DNA from 2 places in the Dokdonia sp. R86516 genome. Region 1 is predicted to be linked to the other one. Evidence: riboswitches for the same ligand, from Rfam matches in the RefSeq annotation. Region 1 holds a riboswitch; the other holds the start of a gene.
The links. Region 1 has a riboswitch for thiamine pyrophosphate ahead of SJY23_RS04110 (TonB-dependent receptor). Riboswitches for the same ligand answer to the same signal wherever they lie in the genome.
Positions count from the first base shown of each region.

Region 2: another riboswitch for thiamine pyrophosphate. It lies ahead of thiS (sulfur carrier protein ThiS); the one in region 1 lies ahead of SJY23_RS04110 (TonB-dependent receptor).

Region 1 is NZ_CP138998.1:897,007-912,611, reverse strand. Features, by position in the region: gene SJY23_RS04165 (NUDIX domain-containing protein) at 1-450, shown strand, start outside; gene SJY23_RS04160 (hypothetical protein) at 473-817, shown strand; gene SJY23_RS04155 (outer membrane beta-barrel protein) at 820-3,513, opposite strand; gene SJY23_RS04150 (GLPGLI family protein) at 3,602-4,345, opposite strand; gene SJY23_RS04145 (hypothetical protein) at 4,346-4,525, opposite strand; gene SJY23_RS04140 (GLPGLI family protein) at 4,836-5,567, opposite strand; gene SJY23_RS04135 (GLPGLI family protein) at 5,933-6,652, opposite strand; gene SJY23_RS04130 (HIT family protein) at 7,096-7,485, opposite strand; gene SJY23_RS04125 (four helix bundle protein) at 7,550-7,900, opposite strand; gene greA (transcription elongation factor GreA) at 7,970-8,446, opposite strand; gene SJY23_RS04115 (hypothetical protein) at 8,636-9,058, shown strand; gene SJY23_RS04110 (TonB-dependent receptor) at 9,195-11,369, opposite strand; TPP riboswitch at 11,528-11,620, opposite strand; gene SJY23_RS04105 (ketopantoate reductase family protein) at 11,731-12,654, shown strand; gene leuS (leucine--tRNA ligase) at 12,837-15,605, shown strand, end outside.
Region 2 is NZ_CP138998.1:2,794,577-2,810,181, reverse strand. Features, by position in the region: gene SJY23_RS12565 (DNA cytosine methyltransferase) at 1-240, opposite strand, end outside; gene SJY23_RS12560 (response regulator) at 757-2,859, opposite strand; gene SJY23_RS12555 (ATP-binding protein) at 3,364-4,836, shown strand; TPP riboswitch at 4,987-5,081, shown strand; gene thiS (sulfur carrier protein ThiS) at 5,175-5,378, shown strand; gene thiC (phosphomethylpyrimidine synthase ThiC) at 5,434-7,293, shown strand; gene SJY23_RS12540 (thiamine phosphate synthase) at 7,402-7,986, shown strand; gene SJY23_RS12535 (hydroxymethylpyrimidine/phosphomethylpyrimidine kinase) at 8,151-8,924, shown strand; gene thiE (thiamine phosphate synthase) at 8,924-9,565, shown strand; gene SJY23_RS12525 (thiazole synthase) at 9,569-10,339, shown strand; gene thiH (2-iminoacetate synthase ThiH) at 10,351-11,469, shown strand; gene moeB (molybdopterin-synthase adenylyltransferase MoeB) at 11,471-12,526, shown strand; gene SJY23_RS12510 (peptidylprolyl isomerase) at 12,613-13,041, opposite strand; gene SJY23_RS12505 (hypothetical protein) at 13,370-13,798, opposite strand; gene SJY23_RS12500 (choice-of-anchor J domain-containing protein) at 14,030-15,605, opposite strand, start outside.

The DNA.
Region 1 (15,605 bases):
GGGGCTTGTGCGCTGCTTTATAATGTGGAAAGGCAAACGGTATTGCTCATAAAACAATTTAGACTGCCAGCATATCTTAATAAACACGATGGTTTTCTCACTGAAGTATGCGCAGGCATGATAGAAGATGAGACTCCAGAGCAAACGATCATTAGGGAGATAGAAGAAGAGATGGGATATTGTATTGATAGCCTTACTAAGGTGGGTGACTTTTTTATGACTCCTGGCGCAAGCACAGAGCGCATTCATATGTTTCTTGCATCATACGAGGAGCAACAAAAAGTAAGTAATGGTGGTGGTTTGGCAACAGAACATGAAGATATCACTGTGGTTGAGTACGCTTTCGCGAAAGCGTTAAAAGCATTAAAAAATGGAGAGATAAGAGATGCAAAAACCGTAATCTTGCTGCAAAATTTGGCGCTTTCTGGAATCATGGAAAGATCTAACTAGCCAAATACATCGTACTTCTTTTATGACAACCGAATTAAAGACTATACAAACGACTATTTTACAATGTAACTGCCCAGAATGCTACAGTAATAGTGGACTTGAATTAAGTTTCAAACAAGAGTGGAAAGACACTTTCTGGGTAAAAAAAGCGACAGATGTTGTACGTGAAGAGATATACTGCAAGCACTGTGAGTTCCCTATTTATCCCGTAAAATGGACCGAAGATATTGAGCGTCTCTATGAGTACAACCTAAAACGCGCCGAAAAGGAAATCTTCTTTAAAGTAAAGTCACAAACCTATGTGATAGGGGCAATAGCTGTAGCAGTTATCGCTATTGTGGTTTTTGAGTTGGTTAGTAGTTTGTAAATTTAAAATCCATAAGCTATTTTAAACAGTACCGTACGTTCTTGTATAAATGTACGAGTGTCACTTATGAGAAATTGATTAAAGCTATTTTCGTTTTTAAAACGAGTATCAAATATATTATCTACATCGATAGTAAACGTCCAGGGGCTGTCTTCTTGAGCATATAGCAGAGAGGTATTCCCTAATGAGAACCTATTAATCTGACTAAGTGATTTATTTTCGTAGTATGTAAAGTTATAATCTGCATCAATCACAAAGTCCTTAAAAAATCGATACTCTAGATGTACAGATGGATTGATCTGAGTAAAGTTTGTGCTCGTAGTTGCAGACTCAAATATATTAAAACGCTGGTTCCAATTGAATTCAACGTTTGGTGCATTTTTAAAGCGGGTTTCTAAACCTAAAGAATACGAATAGCTTTGCGATTCAAAATCTTGAAGTACCGTGTTTATCACACGCGAATAATCTGATAAGGATGCGGTGCTTCCTACTTTTAGTTTATAATCTCCTAATAATTTTGTGTATTGAAAATTACCGCGATAGCTATTTTCTGGTAGTGAAGTATAGACAAGTGTATTGATTTGATCTATACCTTCTATCACAGTATTGTTTCTAATGGATTGTAGCCTGTTTGTATAATTAAAACCAGCATTTAAGAAGGTTCCCTTAAATAGACTAAATTTACTATAGGTAATCCTGGCACTATGATATAACTCATTTTCTAGCCGCTCATTACCTGTAAATACTTGATTAAAGGAGCTAAGCCTCAATCTATTTGCAAACTGGCTTGCTTCTCCAAAACGTGAGTTGAGATTGTAGCGCAGCTTCACTTTATGAGAGCTATTAAGTTCCCAGTCTACGCTGAGCTCTGGAAGTACTACAGTTTTTCCAGTTTGACGAAGCTCGGTGTCTAGCTGCTTTATTTTCCAATCATAATAGTGATAGAAGATACCAGGTTTAAATATAAATTTACCTGCTTTTGCTTTGTATTGCATCCCTGCATAGGTGTCAGAAAGGCGATAGTCTAGGTCATTATTAAATCCAGCAGCGGTAAAGTTATTAGTATTATTTTCTAGCTCTTGAGAGTCGCTAGTATCATATTGCTGATCAATGTAGCGTATGCCAGCTTCTGGGTAGATGTGGTGAAAACGGTGTAACACCCAGTAGTGCTTTACATTAAAGTTGAGGTCATGCCCCTTGTTTTTGCGCACTTGGTCAAGCAGGATAGCATCACCAGTGTTTTCTATAGGAATGATACCTGTAAAAATAGGTCTATTAAAATTCCAATCTCCTCGAGTATCAGTATCTACATATTTATGACTTAGATTTATAGATGTAGTATGCTTGGGAGTAAATTGTTTATTGACACTTAATTTTTGCGTAATATCTGAAGAGCTTGGAATGTTTTTTTGATTTAAAAAGGTGCTCTCTGTAGCTGTAAATGAATCCAAAGAAGAGTTTCCCTCACCACTATTAGTTTTTAAGAATACTTCATAGTTCATATCAAGGTTTTCTTCTCCCATGTAGCGTAAAGAAGCTTTAGTAAGACTAAAAAACAAGCTGTTTTCTTGAGTTGTCGTGCGCTGTTCATCTACGGTTTGTCCAGACAGATAGGTGATGCTATTTTCTTGACGCGTTTGTAAGTCACCACCAGAAAGGATGGTGTAACCGCTAAGGTCAAGTTGAGGAGTTAAGGTCTGGTTTATAGATAACGCGCCAAAGTTATTTCTATTAAATGTAAAATCACGTTGTGATAAGAATCTTGCAAACTCATCATTATATAATTTAAAATAGGCACTAGGATCTTCTGCTAGGCGAGAAAAGCCTCCCTCAAAATCTATATAATCTTGAGTGGTAAATGACTTCTTACCTATATTATTAATGTCACCTATGACGTTCACACTCGTTTTTGGACTATAATAAAATAAGGTAGGGTGTAAGAGATAGCGGTCTTCTATACCTCCACCCGCTTCTAGTTCTCCAAAGGCAAATTTCTTCTTACCTTCTTTGAGTTTAATGTTAAGAGCCAGTTGCTCGCTATCACTTAGCCCCTTTAAGAAGGAAACTTCGTTATAATTATCTAGTGCTTCTATCTCATCTATTACGTCTGCCGGGATATTATTAACACCAAGTTTTTCATCACCCGTAAAGAATTCTTTGCCGTCTACAAGAAGTTTAGTTACTTCTTTCCCATTTACAGTAACATTTCCCGCGCGGTCTACATCTAGCCCTGGTAATTTTTTAAGCACGTCACGTAGTTTACGTTCTTCACCCGTTAAGAATTTTTCTGGGCGGTACGTGATGGTGTCTTCCCGTATTTTAATGGGTGTGCGCTCTGTGAGAATGATTTCTTCAAGGCTTTGGGTAGAGGATTCAAGGGTGATGTTTCTCGTGGTATCTTGTGATAGCTTTATAGTGTCTTTATAAGTATTAAATCCCAGATAGCTTATCTCCATTATATACGATATGTTCTCCTTAAGAGTAACTTGATAAAAACCCTCTTGATCTGTAATGGAGAAACGTACTTTATCTTCGTTTTGAATAGTAGGGAAGAAGAGGATGTTTGTATTAGGTAAAGGACTTTGCAAGGTGTCTAGTGTTTTACCATTCAATACAACTGTTTGAGCAAATGAAGAAAGTCCCACTAGTAAAAGTAGGACCGTAACTGAGGAGTTTTTTAAAACTTGATTGAGCAAATTAGATTTTAATTTTATTGATTGTTAATATATCCTAATTAGCTGATTCATTGAAAGCTTCTCTCTTATTGAGCAATATGCTGATAAACTATTTTTTATTATTCAAGCGAGATAAAGGATTATTAGCACTAAAATAGGCGACAAATTCTTTGTGTGATTTTATTTTTTTATTTTTTAGGTTTACCTCTCTTAGTGTGTTTTTATTTTCTTCTATACTAATCGCGGTGAATTTCATTTTCTTATTTTCTAGCTCTAATATAAGTCCAGGCAAAGTAGCATATGCGGTTGGACCACCTTTCAAGGATAATTCGGGACAGAACCAGGCAATTGTGGGTACTGCGAGTCTATATTCTTCATCTAGAGACACTATATTACCTAGTGCTTTATAGCATTTATATCCAAGGATATTTTTAACGTCATCAAGAATCTCCCATTCTATATTACTTGTTGAAACACTTCTCAACATATTATAACTTAATGACTCATAATAGGATGTTTGCCGGCTATAATCTGTGAAGATTTGTTTTCCATTTAAAGCCATCGATAGCGTTAGATTTTTTAGAGTGCCTCCATTAAAATCATTTTCCAATTTTTCTACATAAGAAACGATATTTAAAACACCATTTGTTTTTACTTGAATATCAATGTTTTTTAAGCTGTTGTTTATACGTTTGGTAAGTAAAGTCATATTATTACTATACTCCGAATCAGTAGCTGATTTAAATATTGCAGTTCCTCTATAATTAATAATGGTATGCTGACTTGAAAGATTAAGGCTCCAAACTAAGTTGAAGCCTATGCAAATTAGATTTAATATACGTCTGTATTTCATTTATTCAACATTTGCAGTAAAAGCACTAGTTCCTCCATTTTCATAGGTGCATGTTTCAAAAGTATCAGCATACGCATTTGTAGCGAATTCTTCGCTGAACCCCCAATATAGCGCTGAGTAGTACGACCATTCAGCAAGACCGTCACAGTCTCCGTTATCTGCAGCAGTAAATGAACTCATAGTAATAAAAATTACAGCTAATGGTAAAATCAATTTTTTCATAATATATTGGTTTTTAGATTAATGAGTTTCAAACCTAAAAAAAAAACAAACCAACAAGGAAAAATCTTACAAATAGTTTACGAAGTTAGAAATTTTATTGATTGAAGTACAGCTACTTACACATTTTTGTACTTGTGAAGTCCTTCTCTTATTGAGAAATATGCTGCTTATTATCTTTTGACCTATGACTTATTAGATCTTCCTTCTAAATATAGAAAGGAAGATTTTGCTTATAGTACTATAAGATGAGAAGCAGCAAAGTAAAATCTTAATTACCGTCTATAAACTTACCAGTTAAATCCTTGATTAAATTGTGATACTCATTTGACGTCATAGCCTTAGAATCATCTATCTTATTTATCTCAAGGTTTTTTATATCTTCTAATTTTTCAACAGTTACTATAGCTCCTTTTAATTCAACCTCGGCAATGAGACCAGGTAAACCCATAAATATGTCTGGCCCTCCAGCAATTGGAATTGAAGGTACATACCATGCTATTACTGTGGCTTCCCTGTTTTTAATTGGATCAAAATAGGTTCCAACTGCTTTATAGGCATTAAGGTTTGCTATAGTTTTCTCTTCATTAATTAATTTCCATTTAAAATCAATAAGATCTGTTTTGACAATAAAGTCTTTATCAACCAAGTCTTTAACAAAAGTCATTTTCTTATTTGAATAGTTACTATAGATCTCCTTGTTAAATGAGGTAGTTTTTTTAGCTAAATCAAAATAGATTTGGTCAAGACTTGTACTCTCTCCTATGCTAAAGAAATCATCTGCGCTAAAATAGGAGCTTTTCTCATTTATTGTAAGTGTATAACGTACGCTTTTTGCAGCATCTAAAAGTTTTTGTGACATTTGTTTTGCTTGCGTGCTTAAGTTGTCAATAGAGCCATGAGGTGTCGTCTTAGAGATAAAGTAAGAAACATTATACCCATCTTGAGAAAAGATGGGCATTGTAAACATAACTAAGATAAAAAATATTACATTTTTTTTCATATCTGATGTTGGTTACTGTTGTTGAGCTTCGCAGTAGGCAACTAAGCGATTAAAAGCACCTACATTACTTATGTTAACACCTCCATAATAATATGTGAAAAGACTATGAGCTCCTTCAAAGCAGCTTAGATCTTCTATTGGGAACTGTTCATTTGATACACTCTCATTCAGATTCGTTGTTGTGAAACTACTTAGTGCTAGACAAATTGTTAAGGCAAATAATACTTTATATATTGGTTTTTAGATCAATAAGTTCAAACCTAAAAAAAAAACAAACCAACAAAGAAAAATCTTACAAATGGTTTACGAAGTTAGAAATATTATTGATTGAAGTACAGGTGTGTACGTGTTTTATTTGTCAAGTGTTACTTGTTTTTTATGTTATTATAAGCTAAAGAAGTTATTTTGTTAAATTCATCCTCAGTAACCACTTTTCCATTAGATGGTTTAATTATTGCTTCGGTATTTTTTTTAGAAAACAGGATTTCTTTTAGTGTGGTTGTAGTGCCATTTTTTTCTAATTTCATAATGATTCCAGGCAATCCTCCATAACCGTCGGGTCCAAATGACAATGATATTTCAGGAGAATACCATGCAATAATCTTTATTTGTTGCTCCTTTCCTGAATAAGATATGTTTTCAATAGTTGTGGCCTTATAACAAAGGTAATTGTCAATTTGAAGAGTATCTTTTGACAGTGTCCAATTGATTTTATTTTTTTTTATAATATATTTTTCTCCATCAAATTCTTTAATGTTTAATACAATATCTTGTGCGGTGTCGAAATAAATACTACCTGAAAAATTAGCAAAACCCAAGGTCATAGAATTTATTACCGGATTAGTTTTTATATGGAGGGATTCTTGTTTTGCGTAGCTAGCTTTTTTATTATTAAAATCTAATTGATAATTCCAATTTTGAAGATTCTTCAAAATCTGTTTTCTATATGATTTTTGTTTAAGGCTAAGATTTGATATATCGTTGTTGAGCGATGTTAATTCTTTACTATAGATAGCTTTGCCAGATTGGGCAGTTAAGTATGTTACACAAAAGAATAGAAGTCCTATAAGGCACTTTGATTTCATAGTTGTCAATGTTTAATAAACCAGATACTGTCAGAATTAATAGTAATGTTAGTATCTGGTTTTGAAAAATGTAAAGACTCAAGTATTAGTTTTGAGTTTCATAACAGGCGTCAAATGCAGCTGCGAAAACACGAAAAGAAATTTCAGCAGAGGGTATTGCATGTTGATTTGCCATATTATCAAGGAAATCTTGTTCTGTTTGAGATGCAACAGTAAAACAATCTGCATCAAAAAACTCCTCACTAACAATATTAGCGTTTAGATTAGTAGAAGCTACTATAAGTAGTGCAACAAATTATGAGCTGATAATTTTCTTCATAATATATCGGTTTTTAGATTAATGAGTTTCAAACCTAAAAAAAAAACGAACCAACAAAGAAAAATCTTACAAATAGTTTAGAAAGTTAGAAATATTATTAATTGAATAGCAGGTGTTTATGTTTCTAAAACTCCTCTTTTATAGCCTCTACAAGCTCTTTAAACTCCCCATCGCTAAGCGTCACTTTTTTCTTAAACTGGATATCTTCCATAGTTTGTAGCGGTACAAGGTGTACATGCACGTGAGGAACTTCAAGACCTATTACAGAAACGCCTACGCGTTTACAAGGCACTGCTTTTTCTAGAGCAATTGCAACCTTGCGAGAGAATAGCATGAGGTCAAGATATTCTTGTTCTTCAAGATCAAATACTTTATTTACCTCTTTTTTTGGGATACAAAGCGTATGTCCTTTTGCATTAGGATTTACATCTAGAATGGCGATGTGTTTATCATCTTCGGCAACGATGTGTCCTGGGATTTCTCTATTTATAATCTTTGTGAAAATGCTTGGCATAATTTGAAATTGAAATTGAAATTGAAATTGAAATTGAAACTGAAACTGAACTCGAACAAGCTCCTTATTTACTATTTTTAATTCTGGTGACGATTATTCTTATGAGTTGATCGTTTTCATTCCTGAGCGATGCGAGATTGTTTTCTGATAATATATTTGCTTTAACTTGAATGTTGAGATTGCGGATGCTTTCTCTTAGTTCTTTTAAACAAATTCTGAGTTTATGAACTTTATCGTTAGTAGTTCCCGCCCCTAAGGCTTCTCCATAGTTTAAAGCAGATGAGCAAGATGATCTTATCAATTGTTTTGCGAGATATTCTGCAGCAAATGAAGATGGTTTTTTACTGTAAAGTATAATAACCGCAGCAGCAAAATCTTCCAGTCGCTCACTCAAATCGAAACGTTTGTCGTTCATATTATAATTATTTAGCCAACTTCATTTTTCAAATTCTAGTTCAATTTCAACTTCAATTTCGAGTTCTACTTAGTCCCTTGAGATAGAAACAACGTCAAATTTCATCACGCCACTTGGCACTTGAATCTCAGCTACTTCGCCTACTTCCTTGCCTAGGAGTCCTTTACCTATAGGTAAGTCTACAGAGATCAGTCCCTTTTTAATATCGGCTTCATTTTGAGCTACAAGTTTGTAGGTCATGGTTGCACCATTAATTTGATTTTTAATTTTTACCGTAGAGTGCACAAGTACTTTAGATGTATCTAGTTGTGACTCGTCAATGATACGTGCATTTGAGGCTAGGTTTTCTAGTTTTGCAATACGCATTTCAAGCATACCTTGTGCTTCCTTTGCAGCATCATATTCGGCGTTCTCACTTAAATCTCCTTTGTCACGAGCATCTGCAATATCTTGTGACGCCTTAGGGCGCTCCACATCACGTAGGTGATTGAGTTCGTCCTTGAGCTTCTTTAAGCCCTCTGCTGTATAATAATTTACCTTACTCATAATAGATCCGGTTTAAGTATAATTAGTTTAAAAATGTTGTCATTTTATGCATACACATAAAAAAAGTCCCTCTTCGGGACGTGTCTCACGAATATACAAAATATTTTAAATCCTTTACCGTTTTATGGTACCTTGCGAGCCTAAATTGTTGAAATCACGCTTTCGCGAAAGCGTAAAAAAAATCCTTCTATGCGTCAGATATTGACCTTTGTTATTCTTACTACTATTTGTCTTTCATGTACAAATAGTGATGATGGAAACCAGCGTAATCCTTTCTTACTAGATGTGAGCTTTTCTACACAATTGAGTGCTATACAGGTACTAGATTTAGAAATTCCAAGTAATCCTATCTATGTTCAAAACGGAGGTATACGTGGTCTTTTTGTTATTAATACAGGTAGCAGTATTGTTGCATGGGAAGCATCAGATCCTAACCATGCACCTAACGATTGCTCACTTATGGTTATAGATGGTATCAATGTAAAATGCCAGTGTGATGATGATAATAGTTACAATCTCTTTACTGGGCAGTCTAATAATGAAGTGCTAGAATATACAATGCTTAATTACCGAGTAAATTCTTCTGGTAATAGCATCACCGTATTTAACTAAAAGTAAAAAAAGAAGCCGACTCAAAAGAGGCGGCTTCTCACTTACAATTTGTAGTTCAGTCCCCCAACTGATTACATATTGTTTATTTTTAGCGACTTAAATATAGCGAAAATTAAATAATAAGACCTTTTATCCCTTAAAATTTAAGAGTAGCTCCTACTAAGAAGTTAATTCCCGCCTGCGGATAATAGCCCGCTCCTTCAATGGTAGTAATCTCATTAGGCACTGAGAAATCATCATTATAGGTGAAGAAGTATCCATTTGAGATATATTTCTTATTAAAGATATTATTCACAAGTCCATTGAGGAGAATAGACTTAAATACCGGAACCTCCTTAATCTCGTATTGAATACTCAAATCATTTAAGAAATAAGAATCAAGTTTAGAAAGTTCGCTATCTATATTACCCATATATTGCTCTCCTACAAATTTCGATAAGAAACCTATGCTAAAATCTGCATTAGGCTTATAGGTAAGCATATTACTAGCTACGAGATTAGGCGAGTATGAAATATTTGTATTACCTAGGTTTGTAATCGCACCATCTAGATTAAAAAGAAAATCTCTATTCTTATTTGTGCTTAATGCAATATTAGGTTGTAAAGTAAACTTAGAACTTAGCTTTATAGCAGCATCTATTTCTATACCTGCTCTATAGCTATTACTATTAATTCGGATAGGCGCTCCTACATTATCAAGTTCACCAGTAGGGACTAACTGCCCGTCATAATCCATAAAATAACCATTCACATTTAAGGTGACGGTCTCTGTATTTAATCTCCATCCTAGCTCAAAGTCGTCTAGTTTTTCTGCGCGTGGATTGCCGTCTTCAAAATCTCCACGGTTGGGCTCACGGTTTGCACGGGCATAAGAGGCATATAACTGATTTTCTGCATTAATCTTATAGCTCAAACCTAATTTTGGATTAAAGAACTCATAGTTTTCATCTACCAAAAATTCATCAAGGTCAGAATTGATTCCGTCAGTTTTATAAGTGATAAATCGACCTTGAATGTCTGCATAAAATTGCCATTGATCATTTAATTTAAAGTTCGCTTTCGCGAAAGCAGAAAACTCATTCTTACTTCCCGTTCCAAAATAGTAATTATCTCCTAGCTCAGAATCACCAGCAAATCGTGCCCATATCACTTCGCCAAAATGGTCTCCTCTATAAATGCTACCCAAAGCACCACCTACAAAGTCAACCATGTTGTCCTTGTAATTTGCCGTTGCACTTGCCACATAGAAGTCGTTATCTAGCCAGCGACGTCTTATAATATCTGATGTTTCTATGGTTTCACTACCTATAACTACAGGGGAAATACTGTAAAAAGCAAGATCTTCATCCTCTTTATATTCTTCAAAAAAGCCTCTACCATAGGTGTAGTTTAAACTGAGCTGTGTGCTCCAGTTATTGTCATAACGCTGGTTCCAGTGCAATTGGTAATGATCTTGCTTGTAATCATCTACTTGATTCTCGTGAAAGCGTGTCTCACCATTCTCATCTGTAAACTGTCCTGCTGGGTTAAAGGTTCTATCCTCGGCTAGCGTCTCTGCATCTATCCCAAACCAAGATTGGTATGTGACCTCAGATCCTGCAAAGTTGATAAGCTTGATAAGCGTATTATCATCCTTATAGGCTGCTTGCAAAAAGTAAGATTTAAGATCAGACGATGCACGGTCGATATAACCGTCAGATTTAATTTGTGATAAACGACCAGATATCTCAATATGGTCATTGAGTAATCCAGTACTAAATTTCACATTATGACGTCGCGTCCCAAAAGATCCGAAAGAGTTAGAAATCTCACCATATGCCTCATTAGAAATTGCATCTGTAAGAATATTAAGACTTGCTCCAAAAGCTCCAGGTCCATTCGTAGAAGAACCTACTCCACGCTGTAGTTGTAAACTTTCTACGGATGATGTAAAATCTTGAAGATTTACAAAAAAGGTAGTAAGACTTTCTGAGTCATTATAGGGAATTCCATTTATAGTAACGTTAATCCCTTGGTTACCTGTACCACGTACTCGGAAACCAGTGTAACCTATGCCAGCACCAGCGTCTGAGGTAGTCACTACGCCTGGTAAAAAGTTAAGCTGCGTAGCAATGTCTTGTCCTAAGTTGCGCTCTGCAATTTGTTTTTTTGTAAGGTTGGAATGCGTAATAGGTGAGTCGGCTTTTACTCGTACAGAACGTACTAAAACTTCATCAAGTGACTCTACTTTTGTAGTGTCTACCACTGTTTTCTCTTGTGCACTAGCTGTAATTCCTGCAAGCGCAATCATACTCAATAGGATCTTTTTCATCCGTATATGGTTTAGTTACGAATACAAAGGGCAAATATTCTAATAAGTTAGCATTTATATACCTGTGCCGTGAGCACATATTGAAGAGGGTGCACCGTAGTGCTTCTCAAGAGAAATATGGTAACACTAGAAAAGCTAATTTGTATAGCGTTATCTGGAAAAACAAGTTCCTCATTCCTAAACAGCATTACCTGTTCTAGGTTCAATGGGTATAATCTCAGCTTCGTATAAAAGCACCCCTTTGAGATTTTGCAAAGATATACTAGAGTTTTTAATTAAGATATTATAAAGAAAAAATAAATCCGCTTACTGTACTTTTAAACTGACTAGCATTCTCTAGTTCTTATAAAATTATAAAACAATGCATATTTTAATTTACGGATCCGGTGGCGTGGGAGGATTCTTTGGAGGGAAACTCGCGCTTGCTGGAAATAAAGTAACCATGATTGCTAGAGGAGAACACCTTAAGGCCATACAAGAAAACGGTATTGAGGTAAACAGCATAACAGGAGATTTTAAAGCGACTCCGTATCTAGCAACAGATGATCTTAGTAAGATTGAAACACCAAATTTAGTCATCTTTGGAGTGAAGTCGTATCAGATAGAAGGTGCTGTAAAAGATATATTGCAATATTGTGATGAAAATACATTGTATTTGCCTTTACAAAATGGAGCAAGTAACGTAGAGGTTCTCAATATGGTGGTGCCTAAGTCACAGGTGCTGGCAGGACTTTGCCGTATGATTAGTTTTATTGAAGCGCCAGGAGTGATTTCTAATCCAGATATAGCGCCTGCAATACTCTTTGGAGAGCAGGATAATAGTAAGACAGAGCGCCTAGAAAAAATAGTGTCTGTATTTACAGATGCAGGAATTAATGCTGCTGTGCCAGATAATATTCAAGTAGCCATCTGGCAAAAGTTTCTTTTTATAACAACCATAAGCGCCATAGGCGGACTAACAAGAGTGCCTATAGGCGTGATGAGAGAGCAACCGTATATAAAAGAACTGATGCGCAAGACCGCGCAAGAAGTATTTGACGTGGCAAAAGCAAAAGGAATTGTACTTCCAGAGAAAACCATTGAAAATATGTTTGAAGCCATTAGCAAGCAAGCGCATGAGACCACAGCTTCAACACAACGCGATATCATGGCTGGAAAACCTAGCGAACTAGAAAACTTTAATGGTTATATCATGAGGGAAGGTAAACGACTTGGTGTGCCTACACCAGTAAACGAGATGATTTATGAACTACTATTACCTCAAGAACAACAGGCAAGAAAATAGTCATTTCGACAGCGCGCAGCGACAAGAAATCCCATTACAGTTAGTATACAAAAGTGAGTATTATAATGATAACCAAAGCATGTTGTTAGCTACTTTATAATTCCCCATAATTAATTGTAAATTTGCCCCCTTAAATGAGGAAGAGCACGCTTTCGCGAAAGCGTATAAATAATACATATACAATGAAATACCACTTTAACGAGATAGAAGCCAGATGGCAACAATACTGGGCAGATAAAGGCACTTTTCACGCGTCAAATAACAGTGATAAACCTAAATATTATGTGCTTGATATGTTTCCTTATCCTTCTGGGGCAGGGCTTCACGTGGGTCATCCGCTTGGGTATATTGCAAGTGATGTGTACTCGCGTTACAAGCGTTTAAAGGGGTTTAATGTATTGCATCCACAGGGATACGATTCTTTTGGATTACCTGCAGAGCAGTATGCAATCCAGACCGGGCAGCATCCTGCAGTGACTACAAAGGTGAATATTGAGGGCGGTGTAGATAATCAAGGAAATGTGATTGCTGGGTATAGAAAACAGCTGGATAAAATTGGCTTTTCTTTTGATTGGAGTCGTGAGGTGCGTACCTCAAATCCAGAGTACTACAAATGGACGCAGTGGATTTTTACAGAGCTTTTTAACTCTTGGTATAATAAGGATACAGATAAAGCAGAAGCGATAGAAACGTTGGTTTCCGCTTTCGCGAAAACTGGAAATGCAGAGGTAAACGCTGTTTGTGATGATAATATCACACCATTCACTGCAGAGCAGTGGAATGCATTTACAGAAAAAGAACAACAAGATATATTTTTACAATATCGCCTTACCTATCTCGCCGAAACGGAAGTAAACTGGTGTCCAGCACTTGGAACCGTACTTGCAAATGATGAGATCGTAAACGGGGTTTCTGAGCGTGGTGGTCACACAGTAATACGCAAGAAAATGACACAATGGTCTATGCGTATTTCTGCTTATGCAGAGCGTTTAATCCAAGGACTTGAAGGAATAGACTGGAGCGAATCAATAAAAGAAACACAGCGCAACTGGATAGGAAAATCTGTAGGAGCGATGGTTACATTCCCTCTTAAAGATCATGCCGAAAGTGTAGAAGTATTTACAACTCGCCCTGATACTATTTTTGGAGTGTCATTCATGACACTAGCGCCAGAACATGAGTTAGTAGCTCAAATCACTACTCCAGAGCAAAAAGAAGCTGTAGAAGCATACATTGAAAAAACTGCAAAGCGTTCTGAGCGTGAGCGTATGGCAGATGTAAAAACCATCTCTGGTGTATTTACTGGAGCTTATGCAGAGCATCCTTTTACAAAGGAGCCTATTCCAGTATGGATAGGTGATTATGTACTTGCTGGTTATGGTACAGGAGCCGTGATGGCAGTTCCTTGTGGTGATCAACGTGATTATGACTTTGCAAAGAAATTTGATATTGCAATTCCTAATGTTTTTGAAGGTGTAGATATCTCAGAAGAAGCTTTTTCAGATAAGGCAACTACGGTTATCACAAACTCAGATTTCTTAAACGGATTAAAATATAAGAAAGCCGTAAAACTTGCGATTTATGAGTTAGAAAAAATAGGCGCAGGAGCAGGTAAAACAAACTATAGATTGCGTGATGCGGTCTTTAGCCGCCAGCGATACTGGGGAGAGCCATTTCCAGTGTATTATGAGAACGGAATCCCAAAGATGATTGACGTTGCTCATTTACCTATTAAACTTCCCGAAGTAGAGAAATACCTGCCTACAGAAGAAGGCGAGCCACCACTAGGCCGTGCAGATGTATGGGCATGGGATACTAAGAATAATAAAGTTGTTTCAAACGACCATGTCCGTTCGAGCGCAGTCGAGAACTCCGAGGATAATGGGATTTACCCGCTAGAACTCAATACCATGCCAGGCTGGGCAGGAAGTAGTTGGTATTTCTTTAGATATATGGAGAAAGCACAGCGCGATGAAGTCTTTGCTTCAAAGGAAGCAATGGATTACTGGGGTAATGTAGATTTATACATAGGAGGATCTGAGCACGGAACGGGGCACTTGTTGTACTCACGTTTCTGGGTGAAATTCTTAAAAGATAGAGGGCACGTAGGTGTAGATGAACCTTTCCAAAAGATGATTAACCAAGGGATGATTTTGGGGACGAGTGCTTTTGTGTATAGAGAGGAAGGAACGAGTAAATTTCTTTCTGCTGGGTTGTTAGAAGGAAAATCTTATCAAGCAATCCACGTAGACGTTTCCTTAGTCAACGCATCTGATGAACTAGATGTAGAAGCTTTCAAGAACTGGCGTGAAGAATTTAAAAATGCTGAGTTTATCTTAGAAGATGGTGTTTATAAAGTAGGCCGCGAGGTTGAAAAAATGTCTAAGTCTAAGTATAACGTCGTAAATCCAGATCAAATCTGTGAGCAATACGGAGCAGATACGCTTCGTATGTATGAGATGTTCTTAGGGCCACTGGAGCAAGCAAAACCTTGGAACACGGCAGGAATTACAGGAGTACATAACTTCTTAAAGAAATTCTGGAAGCTTTACCACAATGGAGCAGACGAAGCTTTTAATGTAACAGATGAGGCGCCAAGTAAAGACAGCCTCAAAACTCTACATAAAACAATAAAAAAGGTAGAAGAGGATATTGAGAACTTTAGTTTTAATACTTCAGTATCTACATTTATGATTGCTGTAAATGAGTTAGGAGCACAAAAGTGTACTTCTCGTGAAGTGCTGGAGTCTCTTGTAATACTCATCGCTCCTTATGCTCCGCATATCGCAGAGGAGCTTTGGAGCAAGCTTGGACACTCAGAAAGTATCTCTGAGGCTGCTTTCCCAATATTTGATGCAAGTCATCTTGTAGAAAGTGCAAAGAACTATCCTATCTCTTTTAATGGGAAGATGAAGTTTACGCTAGAATTACCACTAGATCTATCTAAAGAT
Region 2 (15,605 bases), 1.5 Mb from region 1:
ATCTGATAAAAAATTATCTCCAAATTTTGATATAAAATTTTCACGTGAGATTTTTTTATTTAAATAATCATAGTAATGCCCTAGGTTATTTTCTTGGTTTAGCTTGTGATAAACTAGTCTAGTTTCTAATGTATTACAGGCATGAGAATCAATCTCAACATGTGCAATAGGATTAAACCCAGCTTTAATAAAGCCTTCAGAAAGTCCACCTGCACCAGAAAATAAATCGATAAAATTCATATCGTGAATATAGTAATAATAAAAAATGTTACAATAACTTCATTTAGAATTATTAACACACTTATCCACTCCACTACTCTCCTATCTTCGTTTCGTAAAAAGAGTTTTCCATGAATATTGTAGAGAAACATTTGTCGAGAAAAAAATAAAGGGAATAAAGTATTAAACTTTGGCTTTTTACCAAAATTCAAGTGACCTAACGCAGAACATTTTAGTCCAAATTGATATATCTAGAAAAAGGGAGGATAGCACCCTTTTCAGCACTATTTGAAATAGTTACAGATAAAACGACATCGCTAATCCTTTGTTCATCTACGTAAAGAATCTTTCATGCCGACAATCACCGTCCAATTTATTTCCGTAATGTCCCCACCACAAAAGCGCTTAACTACCCACATAAAAGTCCAAGGCATATCACTGCTCACGTACAGTTTTTATTTACCTTAGAATAGATGTTGATTGCTTAACAAAGAGGAAGTATGAACTCTATGCGGGAGGTTGTGCATTTTTTTAAGTCTAGATAGTATCTGTACAGTGTACATTCTCCTCTATGATAGCCTCAAGCGCTTCTTTGTTTATAGGCTTATTGATAATATCACGTATGCCCACATTGTGGCATCGTTCTTTTACCTCGCTTATTTCTAGAGCTGTTAAGGCTATGATGGGTATATCCTTATTTTCTGAAGAGATAACTTCTGAGGCTTCAAATCCGTTCATCACGGGCATATTGAGATCCATTAAGATGAGATCAAAATGGGTGTTGCGATATTCTTTTATAGCTTCTTCTCCATTTACAGCAACGGTACAGTTGTGACCTAGTGTGCTTATTAGTTTTTGAGTTACTAGTTGATTGATTTTATTGTCCTCAACCACTAGTATTTCTAGACTCTTAGATTCAGAAATCACCGGTTGCTCATCAATCTCATTTGCAACTTCGCATGCTAGGATAAACGAGAATTGCGATCCTACTCCTACTTCACTTGTGACAGATAATTTACTCCTCATAACTTTCATCAAGGACTTAACGATAGGCAGTCCAAGACCAATGCCGTATGAGGTGTTTTCTTCTGTATTAGCTTGTTTAAAACTATCAAAAATGACTGCTAGATTTTCTTTAGAAATGCCTGTTCCTGTGTCTGAGACTTTAAAAGCGATGTGATCCTTACCTTTTTCTCTTTCAGCTAAATTTACACTGAGCGTTACAGTACCATTCTTTGTGTTTTTAAGCGCATTATCAATGAGTTTTAAAAGAACCTCTGTGAGATTAGTTTCATCTAAGATGTAGTAGCTAGAAATCTCATCTGCAATTGCTAGTTTTAGTTCCGTTTTTTGCTCGTTTGCTAGATAATGTATGGAGGTGGTAATATTCTCTAAGAGGTTACGTAAATGAACCTTTGTACACTTAATCGTAAGGTTGTTAGACTCTACCTCATTAATCTTCAATATATTATTTACCACCGATTTTAAATGATCTCCAGAGAATTTTAAAGCATTTAAAAGACCTTTATTTGTCTTAATAATGGAAGGGTTTTCTATAAGCATCTCCGTAATACCTACCACTCCGTATAAGGGTGTTCTCAAGTCGTGACTAATATTAACTAGTAGCTCAGATTTTAATTTGTGGGCGTGTTCTGCTTCATTTTTTGCTTGTAATAGTGCTTTATTATTTTTTTCAAGTGCTAAGAATGACAACCGCCTTTTGTGATTATAAAAGATTAAAAAGGCGGTACTTAAAAATAGCAGCGCACTAATACCTCCTATAAAGATAGCGTTAGATTTTAATTGAGACGATTCAGCCTTTTGTTGGAATTCCTTTACTTTAAAATCTGCTTCAACTTGCTCTATTTGGAGATTTTTTACCTCATTAAAATCTAAGTCTTTATAATAGAAATGTTTTCTAAGGCTTTCCAGAGCCGCATCATATTCTCCTAGCTCTTGATGTATCTCACTTTTAAAATCATAAATATCTATGAGTTCTCTGGTGAGGCTATGCTCCTCTCCTATTTCTAGTGCGTTATTGATAAAGCTGAGCGCCAGTCTATGATCTTCTTTTTGGTTGTGATAAATAGCAAAGTTCAACTGCTGTAAAAGCCCGTAGATTGGGTCTTCTTTCTCAATGAGAGGCAACAACGTATCGGCTTCTAGAATGTAAGGATATGCTTTATCTGGATCTTTAAAATTTAGGTACATACCCGATATATTGTAATAGGTATAAAAGGAATGCTCATTTTTGCCTGCCTCTAGTGTGTATACGATAGACTTTTCAAAGTAAGCAGCAGCCTCGTCTGCCGTGGTTATATCCATTGAGTATATATTACCGAGACCGTTGAGTGAAGCTACGTTTACAAAGTAATCATCTGTTTTTTTACCGAGTGCGAGGTTATAGTACTTTTTCGCGGAAGCGAAATCTTTTATAGCTTGATAGGTATTTGCCAGACTCACATAAGCCTTTGCCTGTAAGGTTTTATCCTTACCTTGATTTGCATATTGCACGGCTGATGTTGCAAATTTTAATCCATCCTTATAATTCCCGTTTATGTTTTCCTCCTTAGAAGAGGAAATTAAAATATCCACGCTATCTATATCGCCACTAGCGCTATTTTGTGATAAAATAGGCACGCAATAGCAGTATACAAATAGGACTAAAAGTAGCTTGTTTTTCAACTTAAATAACTTTTGGGGCAGTAGTAAGATAGCAAAGAATAATTTAAAAGTCACTGGAAAAGACATTATTACGATAAAATGCACACAAAATAAATAATTGTTACTTCTTTATTTATAGATGCTTAAATCTAATATTCAGTAATTATATGTGAGCTGTTTTTGTATTGTTAAGAGAAATATACGTTATAAAGAATCGGCTTATTTTTTAGAATTCACCAACTAAATTTTCTGTAATTCAAAATTGTTTACTGTAAATTTTAAGTAGACAATTTTCAAAGGATTGATTTTTTTACTATATTACAGAGACAACTACTTCATATTTAAGTTATTATAACCCCTAATTGTAATTACATTTTATATAAGTTTTGAGCCTTAGAAACGTAATTAAGAATCTAGATGAAAATCAAGTATTCTTAATTATTGTACTTGTATTATATTCTTAACTAACCACCGCCCCATATGAATAGTTTTGATATTAATTTTTTAATAGTATCCTCATTTACCGCCATCTTTGGTGTTTTCGGAGTATATCACTTTGTTTCTTATTTAATTTTAAGGCACAAAATTCTGTGTCACTATTGTATCATTCTTTTTGGACTTACACTACATTGGAGTTGGTCACTTTTTCCAGACGGATTTCTTCCTGAGGTTATTCAAAAAAATGGATCACTTATTTCTGCAATGACTACCACCTTTGGATTTTTATTGTTTACAACCAATTATTTAAATATTCATCGCGGCAATCATCCTAAAATATCACGTAGTTATACTTTTTTAAAATATAGTACAGTTATAATTCCAATTCTTTTTGTTCTCAATATTCTAACTATCCATATTCCTTGGTTACATAGTTCGCTCGTAATGTCTGCAGCCATTACTGCTTTGCTATCTGTACTTTTGAATATTTTCTCTGGGATTCGCTTATTTAATGAAGAGCGTTTTAATAAATACTATTTGTATGCGTATTCCCCGATGCTGCTCTCTTCAGTCATCTATATAAGTGCATGGTTTTTAAAGGAAAACTATAATGTTGATAGGGAGTTTATCGTATTCATTACGTCATTACTTATTACACTCCAACTTATTTTATTTTCTATTCTCGTTAGTTATAAGTTTAAGTTTATAGAAAAGTCTAACATGAGGACGCAGGTAGAAACTAATAAAATGCTTGCTCTAGAAGTAGATAAGCAGACGAAAGATCTACAAATTGCAAAGCAAGATGTAGAGAGTAAAAATCGCGAACTTGAATCTGTCAATTCTCTTAAAAACAAGCTGTTTTCTTTGCTTACACATGACGTTAGAGGACCGCTGCATAATATTTCTTTACTGGTCAATCTACTTGAAAACCAAATAGAGGACAATGAACTAAAAGAAATCTCACAAAGTCTCAAAAATGAGTTGGATGAGAGAATTGCCATGGTAAGCGCCTTATTAGACTGGTCATATAATCAGCTAGAAGGAATTAAACTCAATAAAAAGCAGTGCGATATTGAAGAAATATTTAATACTATGGCTAAGCAATTTCAACGCCCAGCAAAAGAAAAGGATGTAAAGCTATTATTCGAAATTGAAACCCCTACCCTATTTATTGATGAAAATATGTTTAAAGTGATATTACGTAATTTGATTTCAAACGCCATAAAATTTAGTACAAAGAATCAAAATGTCATATTATCAAGCAAAAAAGGGCCTGAGGGTATTGAAATAGGCGTACAAGATTTTGGTGTGGGAATGACAACTAGCTGGCATAAAAATCTAGTTAAAGATTGCATACCAAAAACAACATTAGGCACTAAGGGAGAACAAGGGACTGGATTTGGACTACTCATTACAAAAGACTTCGTAGAAATGAATGGAGGCGAACTCTTCTGTACAAGTACACCCAATGAAGGCACCCATTTTGTAATGCGGTTTCCGGTGAGTAATAGCTGATTTATGCTATATCTATAAGGGTTTATTAGGTATTTTATAAGTAAAAAGATTACGTTTCCAATCCCCATAAAAACCTACCAACCAAAACATAACATTTTAATTTTTTTACATTTTCTCTCGTCTAATTGAGAATAATTATTACTTTTAAAGTCTAAACTTTAGGAGTAGCTATTAAATTAGTTTGAGAAAAATCCTTAGAACCTGATTTGGTTAATACCAACGTAGGGAAAAGTTAGAGGTAGTGCATTCCTGCATATTTCCTCTATTTTTAATTCTATCCTTCTCATTCCTTTATCGTTTATATAACCGAGGCACTATGCTTCATAATTGTATTAAACATGATAAACATAAAGGTCAATCAAACCTCGTATCAATTTCCAGCACAGGTCACACTAGACCAGATTCTCACGCAACTCGACATTTCGGTTAGTGGGATTGCTGTGGCTATTAATGAGCGCATTATTACCAGATCACAATGGGTTTCCACCGTTCCTGATGATGGTGATGCGGTTCTTATTATCAAAGCCACACAAGGTGGATAATAGCGACTTCTAGGTACTTCAAGAGTAAGAAAACATCATTAATTAATCCAGAAAGATGAAAAATAGAGACACTGCGCCTAAGCAAGGCGGCATTACCAGAAATCCATTTCCTAATTCAAAAAAAATCTACGTAAACGGTAAGATTTACCCACAGATTAAAGTGGCTATGCGTGAGATTACGCTTAGTGATACTGTGGACTCAATGACCAAAAGGAAAACGTCAAACGAGCCAGTAACGGTGTATGACACTTCTGGTCCATACACAGATCCAAGCAAAGAAATCGATATACACAGCGGTTTAGAACGCATCCGTGAGTCGTGGATTCTAGAGCGCAATAATGTAGAACAATTAGACAGCTACTCCTCTACCTATTGCAATGAGCGTCTTAATGATAAGAGTCTAGACCATATGCGTTTCAAGCTTTTAAAGAAACCTATGCGTGCAAAAAAAGGTGAAAATGTCACGCAGCTGCATTATGCAAAACAAGGAATCATCACTCCAGAAATGGAGTATATCGCTATTCGCGAAAATCAGCGTATCGATGAGATGACGGAGATTAGAAAGCAACATAAAGGAGAACATTTTGGCGCGTCTATTCCTGATAAAATCACGCCAGAATTTGTACGCTCAGAAGTTGCAAGAGGTCGTGCCGTAATCCCTTCAAACATCAACCACCCAGAAGCAGAGCCTATGATTTTAGGACGTAATTTCTTGGTGAAGATTAATGCAAATATTGGAAACTCGGCAGTTACCTCGTCCATTGAGGAAGAAGTAGAAAAAGCCGTGTGGGCATGCCGCTGGGGCGCAGATAATATCATGGATTTATCTACGGGTGAAAACATACATGAAACCCGCGAGTGGATCATACGCAACTCCCCTGTTCCCGTGGGAACGGTTCCTATTTACCAAGCATTAGAAAAAGTAAATGGCGTTGCCGAAGATCTTACGTGGGAGATTTTTAAAGACACGTTGATTGAGCAAGCAGAGCAAGGCGTAGATTATTTTACCATACACGCTGGTGTGTTATTACGTTATGTGCCTATGACCGCAAATCGTGTGACGGGTATCGTCTCTCGCGGCGGATCTATCATGGCAAAGTGGTGTCTTGCCCATCATAAAGAGAGCTTTTTGTACACACATTTTGAAGATATCTGTGAGATTTTAAAGCAATATGACGTTGCCTTTTCTTTGGGTGACGGTTTACGCCCTGGTTCTGTAGCAGATGCAAATGATGAGGCACAATTTGCTGAGCTAGAAACGCTGGGCGAACTCACAAAAATCGCTCGTAAGCATGATGTACAGTGCTTTATAGAAGGTCCTGGTCACGTCCCGATGCACATGATTAAGGAAAATATGGAGAAGCAGATTGAAGTATGCGATGAGGCTCCATTTTACACTTTAGGGCCGCTTACCACAGATATTGCGCCTGGATATGACCATATTACCTCTGGAATTGGTGCTGCCATGATAGGCTGGTACGGTTGTGCGATGTTGTGCTACGTTACTCCTAAAGAACACCTTGGATTACCCAATAAAGAAGACGTGCGCGTTGGTGTGGTTACTTACAAACTAGCTGCTCACGCTGCAGATCTGGCCAAAGGTCACCCAGGTTCGCAACATCGAGATAATGCGCTGAGTATGGCGCGTTTTGAATTTCGCTGGGAAGACCAGTTCAATCTTGGGCTCGATCCAGAGCGCGCTCGTGAGTATCACGATGAAACCTTACCAGCTGCTGGAGCAAAAGTGGCTCACTTCTGCTCCATGTGCGGACCAAAATTTTGCTCCATGAAAATTTCTCAGGAAGTAAGAGATTTTGCTGCTGTAAATGACATAGTTGATAACGAGGTCATCCAAAAAGGTATGGAAGAAAAGTCTAAAGAATTTAAAGCCAAAGGTTCCGAAGTATATCTGTAAAAAAGATGTGGGAGTTCCCACGCTGCAAAAGCGTGGGCAGGCTTTCCACTACAATCTTTTGCCAGAAAAAGGCAAAAGGATTTTCATTACAATCCTTAACTCAAAAAGATGATCATCGTACTATCACCAGAATATGATATCCCTAATGAAGTAGAAATACTCAACCAGTTATTTAAACAAGGATTAGCATGCTATCATGTAAGAAAACCACATAAAAGTTATGAGGAATATTGTGCCTACATACAGCAGATAGATACTGCATTTCATGACAGGATTGTAGTGCACGATTACCATAAAGTCATCAACGAATTTAATTTAAAAGGAATCCATTTTAAGGAACAACATCGCATAGATCACATAGATAATCCTGGTAAGTATTTTAAAGGTTTAAATATGTTTGGAAAAACGATAAGCTCCTCTTTTCATGATTTGAAAGCTCTAGAAGACTGCTATTTTGAATTTGATTATCACTTTTTAAGTCCTGTATTTAATTCCATTTCAAAAGAAGGCTATAGTGGGCGCGGCTTTAATGTAACTGATAGCAATAAAACAATCATTGCCTTGGGCGGAATCTGCCCAGAAAATGTAGCACAAGTCAAACAACTAGGCTATAACGGAATTGCAGTTTTAGGAAGTATATGGAAAGCAGTGAATCCGTTGCAGAGTTTTAAAAATATAGAAGCAGTTTTTTGAGAATATTAACACATCAGGAAAGCACATATAATCATGCATAAAACAGTTCGCGTTAAGGATTGAGTGGCATGTCTGAGCTCTTTTATGAATTTTTCATTCATAAAAAGCGAGTAGCGAAAGCCTGACCTGAAAGGGAACGCCCAAATAGAAAGTAGAATATAGTATTGAAAACAAACAATTACATATTAACCATTGCAGGCTTAGACCCATCAAGTGGCGCAGGAATCACTTCAGATATTAAAACATTTGAAGTGCACCGGCTATACGGTTTATCAGTGTGTACCGCAGTCACGGTTCAAAATGATGTCGATTTTAAAGAATGTGTGTGGATAGACAAAGCTGTGATTATTTCGCAAATAGAAACACTTTTTGAACGATTTGAAATCTCCGTAGTGAAGATTGGTATTATTCAATCTTGGGAAGTGCTCTCTCTTGTTTTGGAGAGGTTACATATGCTTAATCCTGAGATGAAAATCATTGTAGATCCCATCATAAAGGCGAGCGCTGGCTTTGATTTTCATAGCCTCGAGCATCAAGATATTTTGGATAAAATATGGTCACAATGTTATGTGATTACTCCTAATTATGATGAGATCCAACTACTGTATCCAGACCTCAGTATTGAAGAAACGATAGAACACATAAGCAGCTTCACAAATATTCACTTAAAAGGTGGACATAGAAAGGATAAAACAGGTTGGGACGTGCTTTACCACAGTAAAACCGTTGTAAAAAATATTACTCCTAAGGCAGAAAAGATGTTACAAAAACATGGAAGCGGTTGTGTGCTTTCGGCTGCGCTAGCAAGTAATATACTGTTAAGGCAAAACATAGAAGAGGCTTCAATAAACGCAAAATATTATACCGAGGCCTTTTTAAATTCAACCGATAGCTTACTGGGACAACACAGTTATCCAACAATAAAAATTAAATCGTAATGATACCAAAACTACATTATATCTCTCAGGGCAAAACGCCAGAAGTGCATCTTGATAACATAGAGAATGCTTGCACGCATGGAGCAACACTGGTGCAACTTCGCTTAAAAAATGTCTCTTTAGATCAGGTACTAATTACAGCAAAAGAAGCGCGAGCAATAACCGCACAATACCGTACAAAACTCATCATTAATGATCATTATGAAGTAGCAAAAGAGGTAAAAGCAGATGGTGTGCACTTAGGAAAAACCGACTCCTGCCCTACTGTCGCTAAAGCGTATTTATACTCTTGGCAAATTATAGGTGGTACTGCAAATACACTAGAAGACTGTCAATCATTAATAGACAAAGATGTGGATTATATAGGTCTTGGTCCCTTACGATTTACAACTACCAAGAAGAATTTAAGCCCAATTTTAGGTTTTAACGGTTATCGTCTCATTACAGATGAATTAAAAACTAAAACTCCCATTATCGCAATCGGAGGAATCACTTTAAGCGAAGTAACAAATCTACTAGAAACAGGTATTCATGGAATCGCTGTATCTAGAGAAATTACCAATGACTTTACAAAAATAGAAGCCTTCCAGCAATCCCTAGGAGCATCATTAATAGAAGAACAACGCCATACATTTAAATAATATATGAACGATATTTTAAGAATAGCTGATAAGGAATTCAGCTCACGATTATTTACTGGAACGGGAAAATTTAGTTCAAATCAATTGATGACAGAGGCTTTGATAGCCTCTGAAAGCGAACTAATAACCGTTGCTCTAAAGCGTGTAGATGTTGCAAATGAAGAGGATACTATGCTGCAAAGCATTATGCGTCCTCATGTGAATATACTACCTAACACCTCTGGAGTAAGAACTGCAACAGAAGCCGTTTTTGCAGCGCAGCTAGCACGTGAAGCACTAGAGACTAATTGGATTAAACTAGAAATTCACCCAGATCCCAAATACCTTTTACCAGATCCTATAGAAACCCTCAACGCCGCTGAAGAACTAGTAAAATTAGGTTTTGTAGTGATGCCATACATACACGCAGATCCCGTGTTATGTAAAAGGCTGGAAGATGTGGGCGTACAATGTGTAATGCCCCTAGGAGCTCCAATAGGTACTAATAAAGGAATAAAAACGGTAGACTTTCTAGAAATTATCATTGAGCAAAGTAAGGTGCCAGTAATAGTAGATGCTGGAATTGGTAGTCCGTCGCATGCGGCTTATGCCATGGAGTTAGGAGCTGATGCTGTTTTAGTAAATACAGCCATCGCAGTGTCTAAAAATCCTGTAGCTATGGCAAAAGCATTTAAAATGGCAGTACAGGCTGGTCGCATGGCTTACAATGCAAAATTAGCTCCCGTAAAAACATATGCAGAAGCTAGCAGCCCGCTCACTTCTTTTCTTAATTAAAACAACTGCCTATGTCCTTTAAAAACACTTTTGACACCTATGACTGGGATACCGTAGAGAATGAAATCTATAGCTACACAGCACAAGATGTGCGGCATGCTCTTGATAAGGAAAAAATAGAATTGGAAGATTTTAAAGCACTCATTTCTCCTGCTGCCAAAGACTTTCTTGAGGAAATGGCACAGCGTAGCCATGCGCTTACTAAAAAGCGATTTGGTAATACTATCCAAATGTATATTCCGATGTATCTGTCTAATGAGTGTCAAAACATATGTACGTACTGCGGTTTTAGTATGACTAACAAAATTCCTCGTAGAACACTCAATGATGAAGAGATCCTAAAAGAGGTTGCATTTCTAAAATCTAAAGGATATGATCACATATTACTGGTTACCGGAGAAGCAAATAAGACTGTTGGTGTTTCTTATCTTAAGCACGCAATTGAACTCATCAGAGCACATTTTTCAAATATAAGTATCGAAGTGCAGCCACTGGATCAAGAGGAATATGAACAACTCGTTAGTGCTGGTTTATATGCTGTATTGGTATATCAAGAGACCTATCATAAGGCAACGTACAAAACACACCACCCTAAAGGAAGAAAATCAAACTTTGACTATCGCTTAGATACTCCTGATAGATTGGGTAAAGCTGGCATTCACAAGATAGGTATTGGTGCTTTATTTGGTCTAGAAGATTGGCGCGTAGATAGTTTTTATACAGCATTACACCTAAAATATTTACAAAAAGCCTATTGGCAAACAAAGTACTCTATCTCCTTCCCCAGATTAAGACCGCATCAAGGAGAAGTACAACCTAAGGTTGTAATGACAGACTCAGATCTGGTGCAGCTTATTTGTGCTTATCGTTTGCTAGATGAAGATGTGGAGTTATCTATGTCTACAAGAGAAAGTGAATGCTTTAGAAATAACATAATAAGTCTAGGGATTACGTCAATAAGTGCACAATCTAAGACAAACCCTGGAGGCTACGTCGTGGATCCACAATCATTAGAACAATTTGAAATTTCAGACGAAAGAGATACTGATGAAATCAAACAAATGATTGAATCTAAAGGATACCAAGCGGTTTGGAAGGATTGGGATAAAAGTTATTTTAAAACTGTGTAAAATGGATCTAACCACTTCAGAAAAACAACAATATAGCAGACACCTTATTCTAGACGAAATAGGACTAGAGGGCCAATTAAAAATAAAAAATGCAAGTGTTTTAGTAATAGGTGCTGGTGGTTTGGGATGTCCCGTGTTGCAATATCTCACAGCAGCAGGTGTAGGCAGAATAGGAGTTATAGATAATGATGTTGTTGAGCAATCTAATTTACAACGTCAAATTTTATATACTCATGATGATATTGGAAGTAACAAAGCGATAACAGCTGCAAGCCGCTTAGAAAAGCTCAATCCTTATATTACATTGGATACGTACCCAGTGCGTCTTACTAAAGATAATGCACTAGAGCTCTTTGGAAGCTATGATGTTATTGTGGATGGCTCTGATAATTTTGCTACGCGATATTTAGTAAATGATGCTGCAGTATTAAAAGATAAACCTGTTGTGCTAGGCTCTATTTATAAATTTGAAGGTCAGCTGGCTGTATATAATTATAAAAGTGGTCCTACCTACCGATGTTTATACCCAACACCTCCTAAACAAAATGAAATGCCTAATTGCTCTGAAGCGGGAGTTCTAGGCGCACTAGCAGGTATAATAGGATCTTTACAAGCCAATGAGGTTTTAAAAATTATATGTGGAATAGGTAATGTTCTTTCTGGAAAATTGCTCACCTACAAAATGTTAAGCATGGAACAAATGATTTTAGAATTTGAAAAAGATACTAGTATCATAGTTAGTCGTCTTGAAGATGAGTACGAGTTACAATGTGAGCTTCCTATTGATAATGTGGGTATCACAACAGAGGAGCTTAATAAACATCCAGAAAAATACAATTTGCTAGACGTTAGAGAATATCATGAACGAGCACTACATCACATAGGAGGACAACATATTCCTTTAGGCGAACTGCAGAATAGAGCACACGAAGTATTACAAACTAAAGACCTTGTGGTGTATTGTAAAGCTGGTGTACGTAGTAAAAAAGCTATCGAATTATTGCAAAAAGAAGACTTTGAGTGCAGGCTTTTGTATCTGACGGGGACTGTTTTGTAGACTTTTTGTTCAACAATTTTAATTCTATGTAAAAGAAAACGCCTTAGCATAGCTAAGGCGTTTTATAAACTTAATATTAGTTTGTCTTATGCAATCTCTAGGAGCTCAAGTTCGAACTCTAAGGTTTGTCCTGCTAGTGGGTGGTTTGCATCTACAATGATGTGATCTTCATTTACTTCAGAAACACGTAATTGTTGCTCAGAACCATCAGGTCTTGAAGCTACTAAAATAACACCTACTTCTGGCTTTATTTCCTCTGGTAACTGTGTTTTAGGTACTTTTTGAAATAGCTCCTGTTGTACATCACCGTATGCTTCTTCCTTAGTTATTGTAACCGTTTTCTTCTCGTTAACCGCCATATCTATAAGCGCATTCTCAAATCCTGGAATAAGTTGGCCTTTGCCAAGTTCTACCTGTAAAGGTTCTCTTTGTAAAGAGCTATCAAACACCTGTCCATCTGCTAATTTTCCTGTGTAGTGTACTTTTACTACATCACTTCCTTTTACTTTACTCATAATTACTTGTTTTTAATCCAATTATAATTTGCAAAGCTACAAGAAGTAAATAGGCTTACGAAAGATTCTATCAATGAATCTAGGCAGATCAAAAACTTCCACTGCGATATGTAATCATATGATGATTTAAAACACCAAGTATTACATCAAAAATAAAGGTCTGACACCCCTGCCAGACCTCTATAAGCTCAAAAATCGTGAGCCCCTCTCACGATTTTGATTCATTTGAATTATGTGCAAAACTACTTTTAATCTAAGAGAAGCATGAACGCTATTCAATAAGAAGCTAGTGCTATTGATAATCTTTTGACTAGTTGTAAATAGGTTATTATACTTTGTAAAAATTACTTATTTCATATTGAGCCAGCTTAGGAACAGCTGCTGTATATACTTTAATCTCCCAGTGACTCAAATGTGGCATCATTTCCATAGGATGATTAAAGAAGACCTCATTATCTGCTGTTGTAAAAGTAGCAGAAGGTATAATATAAAAAGCTCTTGGAGTGTTATCTATTATAGTCACGAGACCTAGAAAACGATGCGGTGCAACTTGACCGTAATCAAGCTTTTGTATTTTTATACTTTCTTCTTCGTGAAGATTAATAGAACGCAGCTGTAACTCGCTTGTTCTGCCTGTAGGCGCTGTGATAAGAAAGTCTAGCCCTTCTACCCTATCAATATCAGCAGTAATTGTAAATCCTGCTTTTGAGAGTTCATTTGTTACAAAATCTAGTAATGGGGATGTTTCGTTTATCATAATGGGGTGCAAAAGTAATTATTTCTTTAAAAAAGATGATTACTTTATCACTATAACAAGACTCCAATTTTGCAATAAATATACTTTAAGTTGGATGTTTTACGCTTTCGCGAAAGCGTACTTCAAGGACTAAAGGCTTGGAATATTATTATACAAAACCTTAATGTGGTAAATACACATTTCTATGGAGTATTTTGTCTAAGAACACCTCTAACAAAACCTTGGATTAAATTATTTAACGATAACTTTTACTGTAGAATGCTTTGTACCAGTGTAAACTTTCATAAAGTATATAGAAGAAGATAGGTCTGATATATCAAGTGTAACCCTCTGCTGCGCATCTACTTTGTGCTCCATGATAACTTGTCCTAACATATTAATTAACTCAATGCTATCAATTAGTTGTTGACTATCAATGAATAATTTATTCTTTGCTGGATTAGGATAATAGGTGAAATTTCTAGAATTTAACACTTCAGTATCAAGTGTGGAATCTGCCGTTTTAAGGAGGATATCATCTATAAGGACGCTATTTTGATTGTTATGGTTATCAGGTGATTTTGCTAGGTGTTGAATTGAAATTCTTATTTTTTGATTTATAAAAGCCGAAAGGTCTATCTCATAATCATCATAATTATTTGTGTCAGAATTATAAATATAATCTTGTACAACTCCATTGACTACTACTCTTAAAGACGAATCTGAAGATGTCTCGCTAATAGTTTGCTTTGCTTTAAACTTCATTAAGAGCTCAGAAGCTTGGCTTGGATTAATTTCAAAATTTACCTTAGAGATTCGATCTTGATTTAATATCCAACTTTCTTGCTGACTGTCACTATTTCTCCATGGATTTGCTCCTTCTTTAGAAAACAGTTTAATAGCACTATTACTGTCATTTTCAATAATTAAGCTACTATTAGAGAACTCCGTGCTTTCTAAGATAATTCCAAAAGGTAAACCATCTTCAAAATCAAACAGTGTTGTAGTACCATCTTGTACTGGGATAGCCGTTTCATAAGCAGTGTCTAAGCTAAAAGAATCAAGCGCTATACTGTTTACTATAGATGAATGGCCTACATATAAACCGAAAGAATATTCTCCACTTAATACGGGTGTGAACGTTGTTTCTACTGGAAAGTATTCATAAAACCCAAAATCAAATCCTGAAAAATAATTAATATTATTATCTAGTAACCAATGTTCTGAGCCCATCCCTATTTTGACACGTACACTATGGGAACTGTAGTCACCTATTTCCCTTTTCATTTTAACTATAAACTTGTAAGTAACTCCAGCCTCTAAGTAAAACATGGGAGTTATTAATGAGGTACGTAGACCATATTCATCAAAAGTTACGTAGATAAAATTCGTATCACCATCACCAACAAGATGTTCGGATAAATTTTGATTGCTCGATATCCAATTATCTTCACCTTTTAAACAATTAGGTAGAGTTCCCTCTCCGTAGGTATCCATTTCTGTGAAATTTTCTACCCAAGGTAAACTTTCAATACTACAGGCAGTTGTAAAATGAAGAGCTGTGCTAGATGTACTAGCTACATTTGAATTACACAGAGATCTTAGGTAGTAGTCATATTCAGTATCTGGCTGTAGATTGGTAATGTCAATACTTAAATTTGTAGTAGTTTCAATAATACCATCTCCTTGCGCAAAGCCTGATGGTCCATACTCTATCTCGTAGGTACTATTATCATTAAGCATTTCCCATTTAATGGTTGCACTACTTGTGCCAATACTTTTGGTATTTATATTTAAGGGAATATTACAAGATGATTGTGAGTCATAT